2 regions of the Melissospora conviva genome follow, and region 2 is predicted to be linked to the other one. Evidence: predicted binding sites of a transcription regulator. Region 2 holds the regulator's gene; the other holds the start of a gene.
The links. Region 2 encodes HrcA, which represses chaperone genes, less so after heat shock. Its sites were predicted from a motif close to GGTTNGCACNCTCNNNNNGAGNGTGCNAACC; they were not measured.
Positions count from the first base shown of each region.

Region 1: a site for HrcA is predicted at 1,204-1,234, ahead of groL (chaperonin GroEL). Genes of this name have one in related genera too.

Region 1 covers NZ_JBLLDT010000004.1:168,546-171,546, forward strand. The annotation lists gene paaN (phenylacetic acid degradation protein PaaN) at 1-117, shown strand, start outside; partial or broken gene ACK8GG_RS12145 (hypothetical protein) at 56-238, opposite strand; gene ACK8GG_RS12150 (cold-shock protein) at 561-764, shown strand; gene groL (chaperonin GroEL) at 1,419-3,001, shown strand, end outside.
Region 2 covers NZ_JBLLDT010000010.1:52,475-55,475, forward strand. The annotation lists gene ACK8GG_RS19600 (DUF4870 domain-containing protein) at 1-312, opposite strand, end outside; gene hrcA (heat-inducible transcriptional repressor HrcA) at 620-1,642, shown strand; gene dnaJ (molecular chaperone DnaJ) at 1,709-2,842, shown strand; gene ACK8GG_RS19615 (16S rRNA (uracil(1498)-N(3))-methyltransferase) at 2,892-3,001, shown strand, end outside.

The DNA of each region.
Region 1 (3,001 bases), on a different contig from region 2:
GCGGCCTTCTCCGACTTCCACGCCAGCGGGGCCAACCCGGCGGCGAACGCCGCCCTCACCGACGGCGCGTACGTCGCCAACCGGTTCCGCGTCGTGCAGAGCCGCCGCCACAGCTGAGCGGCCGCGGGTTCCGCTTCGCGCCGAAGCGGAACCCGCCCGCGGGCGCCCGGTGGTTGCCGACGACCACCTCCAGCATCAGCTCCGGCCGGCTGCAGGCGCGTGACCAGGCGGCGGCAGCCGGGTTCTCCCGCCGGGAACGGCATTCAGCGGGGCGGCTGCGCCGGTCGCCGCGGGCTGTCGCGTGCACAGTGGAACAGCCGCCGCCGCGCCCGACTGTCACATTCCGTACGGCAGCGACAGGCGACGATGCGGAATGGCCTGTGCACCGCTCGCGGTCGTCGTTTTCGGGTAGTGCGGTTGAGTGACGGCTCGTGTACCGTGCGATTTCTGTCGCCATTACGCATCGGTGATCGCCGCTGCGTACACGGCGCAGCCGGGCGGTATTCGCGCTGCCCGGAGAGTCGGAGTGCAACAGCAGCGGCTGAGTGAGGAAGTGCACCGTGGCGCAAGGCACCGTCAAGTGGTTCAACAGCGAAAAGGGCTATGGTTTCATCGCCGTCGATGGTGGGCAGGACGTTTTCGTCCACTTCACGGCGATTGAGATGGACGGCTACAAGGCTCTCGACGACGGCCAGCGAGTCGAGTTCGAGATCGGCCAGGGGCAGAAGGGGCCGCAGGCGGAGCAGGTGCGAATCGTCGCCTGATCCCGTCCCTTTTCGTTCACCGCTCCCGGTAACCCCTCGGGACGCGACGATCGGTCTTTCGAGATCTTCCCGTCCGCCGAGCGGTGAGCGCCGCTCGCCGTAGCCGCTCGCTGCCGCGCCGTCGCCAGGGACGGTGCGGCAGCGGCCCCGGCGGCTCTGGCCGCTCCTTCGATTGCGGCCCCCTGGTGCGCCCGCCGTCAGCGCCGGTGACGTTCCCGGCCGGCCCCTCCGGCCTCGCGCCCTCCGCGCCGGCTCCGGCCGCGTGGCCTCCGCGCCGGCTCTGGCCTCGCGCCCTCCCGGCCCCAGGCGCTTCTCCCGGGTCGGCGCCGGCTCGCGGCGGGCCCCGCTTCTCGTGCGTGAACAGTCTCCGACTCGCCGTCGAACTCGCCGCATGCTCGCCGGTTGCGCTTGCACTCGGCATGCCAGAGTGCTAAACAGTGATTGGCACTCGCGGTGTGCGAGTGCCAATGGTCGGGGCGGTAGGGCCACGGTCGTCCATCCCACGGTGGGCGGTACGGGGCCGGTCGTCGCGGGCTGTCCGCCCGGCCGACGGATGTCCCTGTCGCGAGACAGAGACGTCCCAAGGGCGTAAGCAGGCGGCACATCCGGGCCGGCAGGTCCGAATGCCGTGAGTGTCCAGGAGGACAACACCGTATGGCCAAGATGATCGCGTTCGACGAAGAGGCGCGCCGCGGCCTCGAGCGGGGCATGAACCAGCTCGCTGACGCCGTAAAGGTGACGCTCGGCCCGAAGGGCCGCAACGTCGTGCTCGAGAAGAAGTGGGGTGCCCCCACCATCACCAACGATGGTGTGAGCATCGCCAAGGAGATCGAGCTCGAGGACCCGTACGAGAAGATCGGCGCTGAGCTGGTCAAGGAGGTCGCCAAGAAGACCGACGACGTTGCCGGTGACGGCACGACGACGGCGACCGTCCTGGCCCAGGCTCTGGTCCGCGAGGGCCTGCGCAACGTCGCGGCCGGCGCGAACCCGATGGCCCTGAAGCGGGGCATCGAGGCCGCCGTCGCGAGCGTCTCGGAGGAGCTGCACAAGCTCGCCAAGGACGTTGAGACCAAGGAGCAGATCGCCTCCACCGCCTCCATCTCCGCTGGTGACAGCAGCGTCGGCGAGATCATCGCCGAGGCGATGGACAAGGTCGGCAAGGAAGGCGTCATCACTGTCGAGGAGAGCAACACCTTCGGTCTGGAGCTTGAGCTCACCGAGGGCATGCGCTTCGACAAGGGCTACATCTCGGCCTACTTCATGACCGACCCGGAGCGTATGGAGGCCGTCTTCGACGACCCCTACATCCTGATCGCGAACAGCAAGATCTCGACCGTCAAGGACATCCTGCCGGTCCTCGAGAAGGTCATGCAGTCGGGCAAGCCGCTGGTGATCATCGCCGAGGACGTCGAGGGCGAGGCCCTGGCGACCCTGGTCGTGAACAAGGTCCGCGGCACCTTCAAGTCGGTCGCCGTCAAGGCGCCGGGCTTCGGTGACCGTCGCAAGGCCATGCTCGCCGACATCGCCATCCTCACCGGTGGCCAGGTCATCAGCGAGGAGGTCGGCCTCAAGCTGGACGCCGCCGGTCTCGAGGAGCTCGGCCGCGCCCGCAAGGTCGTCATCACCAAGGACGAGACCACCATCGTCGACGGTGCCGGTGACGCCGAGCAGATCCAGGGCCGGGTCAACCAGATCCGGGCCGAGATCGACCGCAGCGACTCCGACTACGACCGTGAGAAGCTGCAGGAGCGGCTGGCCAAGCTGGCCGGCGGCGTCGCGGTGATCAAGGTCGGCGCGGCCACCGAGGTCGAGCTCAAGGAGCGCAAGCACCGCATCGAGGACGCCGTTCGCAACGCGAAGGCCGCCGTCGAAGAGGGCATCGTCCCCGGTGGTGGCGTCGCGCTGGTGCAGGCCGGCAAGACCGCCTTCGAGAAGCTGGACCTGGTCGGCGACGAGGCGACCGGTGCCAACATCGTCAAGGTCGCGCTGGACGCGCCGCTGCGGCAGATCGCGGTCAACGCCGGCATGGAGGGTGGCGTGGTCGTCGACCGCGTCCGCAACCTCGAGACCGGCCACGGCCTCAACGCCGCCAACGGCGAGTACGTCGACCTGCTGGCCGCGGGCATCATCGACCCGGCCAAGGTGACGCGCTCGGCGCTGCAGAACGCCGCCTCCATCGCGGCTCTCTTCCTCACCACCGAGGCCGTCGTCGCGGACAAGCCGGAGAAGAACTCCGC
Region 2 (3,001 bases):
GTATCCGGGCGGCGGCGGGGCGGTGGGATAGCCGGGCTGGCCGCCGTAGGGCGGGTAACCCCCACCGGCCGGCGGAGGATAACCGCCGGGCTGGCCGTACCCGCCGGGCTGGCCGTATCCGCCGGGCTGCTCGTAGCCGCCGGGCTGGCCGTACGCGCCGGGCTGCTGGCCGTACTCGCCCGGCTGCTGGTCGTAGGCGCCGGGTTGCCCGCCGCCGGAGGTCGGCGAGCCGTAGGGAGGGTTCTGCCCCTGCGGCGGGGGAGAGGTGGGATCGGGCCGGTCCGATCCGTGTTGCGGCGGGAAATCGGTCATAGCCTCAACGGTAGGGCCGAGGCGCAACCGGCGAGACGGCGACACTGCGATCCGACAGCTCGGTCACCGCCGGCGCTGAGCAGGCGCGCCGGCGCCCCGGGCGCCACCTCGGGTTGATCATCGCGCTCCGGCCCCGCGCGACGTACACTGGCACTCGCTACAGTCGAGTGCCAGCAGGGCGTGAGGTCGGCCGATCCGGTCGCCGCCCGGCCTGGCAGCGGTTCGCGTGCTCGCCGCGGCAGTGGCCGCGCACCGGGCCCGCTGCCGGGGCAGCACCTTCGACTGTCGTCACCGCAAAGGGGGAGGGATGAGTCTCGACGAACGCAAACTCGACGTGCTGCGGGCGATCGTCGAGGACTACGTCGCCACCCAGGAGCCGGTCGGCAGCAGGGCCCTGGTCGAGCGGCACCAGCTCGGCGTCTCGCCGGCCACGGTGCGCAACGACATGGCGGTGCTGGAGGAAGAGGGCTTCATCCGGCAGCCGCACACCAGCGCCGGCCGGGTCCCCACCGACCGCGGCTACCGCCTCTTCGTTGACCGGCTCTCCCGGATCAAGCCCCTCTCGCCCGCCGAACGGCGGGCGATCGAGCGCTTCATGGCCGGCGCCGTCGACCTCGACGACGTCGTGCACCGCACCGTCCGACTGCTCGCGCAGCTGACCCGCCAGGTCGCGGTGGTGCAGTACCCCAGCCTGGCCCGTTCCGCCGTACGCCACCTGGAGCTGGTGCCGATCTCCACCACCCGGCTGATGCTGGTGATGATCACCGACACCGGCCGGGTCGAGCAGCGGCTGGTGGAGATGCCCGGCCCGACCCCGGGTGAGGACGTCACCGAGCTGCGGCGGCTGGTCAACGAGAAGCTCTGCGGCAAGAAGCTCTCCGACACCCCGCCGCTGGTGCAGACGCTGGTCGAGGAGGCGTCACCGCTGCTGCGCGGGGCGATGACCTGCCTGGCCACCGTGCTGCTGGAGACGCTGGTCGAGCGACACGAGGAACGAATCGCGCTGGCCGGCACCGCTAACCTGACCCGGGGTGGTCTCCTTGACTTCCAGGGTTCGCTTCGGCCGGTCCTCGAGGCGCTCGAGGAGGAGGTCGTGCTCCTCAAGCTGATCGGCGAGACCGAACCGAGCGCGACCCGGGTACGCATCGGCGACGAGAACGAGATCGACAACCTGCGGGCGACGTCGGTGGTGAGCGCCGGGTACGGCCCCGGCAGCACCATCGTCGGCGGGCTGGGGGTGCTCGGCCCGACCCGGATGGATTACCCCGGGACGATCGCCACCGTGCGGGCCGTGGCACGCTACGTCGGCGAGCTGCTCGCACAGAACTGACCAGGGGCAACCGGCCCGAGGACCGGCGAACGTCAAGCGACACAGACGATGGGGACACCGAACGCAGTGGCCAGGGACTACTACGGAATTCTCGGCGTCAGCCGGGGAGCCTCCGACGACGAGATCAAGCGCGCCTACCGCAAGCTGGCCCGCCAGTACCACCCGGACGTGAATCCGGATCCGGAGGCCCAGGAGAAGTTCAAGGAGATCAACGCCGCGTACGAGGTCCTCTCCGACGACCAGAAGCGGCAGATCGTCGACCTCGGGGGTGACCCACTCGCCCCCGGCGGTGGCGGCGCCCCCGGCGGCGCCGGCCCGTTCGTCGGATTCCAGGACATCATGGACGCCTTCTTCGGCGGCGCCGGTGGCGGCGCCGGGCGAGGCCCGCGCCCGCGTACCCGGCCCGGCTCCGACGCGATCATCCGGCTTGAGCTGGACCTCAACGAGACCGCCTTCGGGGTGGAGGCGCCGATCACGGTCGACACCGCCGTGCTCTGCACCACCTGCAGCGGCGCCGGCACGGCCGCCGGTACCCACCCGGCGACCTGTGACGCCTGCGGCGGGCGCGGTGAGGTCCAGTCGGTGCAGCGCACCTTCCTCGGCCAGGTGATGACCGCCCGCCCCTGCACCGTCTGCTCCGGCCACGGCAGCACCATCCCGAACCCCTGCGGGACCTGCGCCGGTGACGGCCGGGTCCGCACCCGGCGTTCGCTGACGGTCAAGATCCCGGCCGGTGTCGAGGACGGCATGCGCATCCGCCTGGCCCAGCAGGGCGAGGTCGGCCCCGGTGGCGGCACCCCCGGCGACCTCTACGTGGAGATCCACGAGCGGCCGCACGACGTCTACTCGCGCAAGGGCGACGACCTGCACTGCCGGGTCACCGTCCCGATGACCGCCGCCGCGCTCGGCACCCGGCTGACCATCAAGACGCTCGACAGCGAAGAGGCCGTCGAGGTCAAGGCGGGTACCCAGCCCGGCTCCACGTTGCGGCTGCGGGCCCGCGGCGTGCCGCACCTGCGCGGCACCGGCCGCGGTGACCTCTACGTGCACCTGGATGTGCGGACCCCCACCAAACTCGACGGCGCGCAGGAGCAGATTCTGCGCGACTTCGCCAAGAGCCGGGGCGAGGAGGTCGCCGAGTTGAGCAAGCAGGGCGGTTTCTTCTCGCGGATGCGCGACGCCTTCAACGGCCACGGCTGAGATTCCCGCCCGGTCCGGTCCGCCCGGCCGGGGCGGTTAGCCTGTGATCGTGTCCGTACCCCTGTTCCTGGTCGAATCCCTGCCGACGGCCGACAACCTGACCCTCGCCGGGCCGGAGGGGCATCACGCCGCGAACGTGCAACGGCTGCGCGTCGGTGA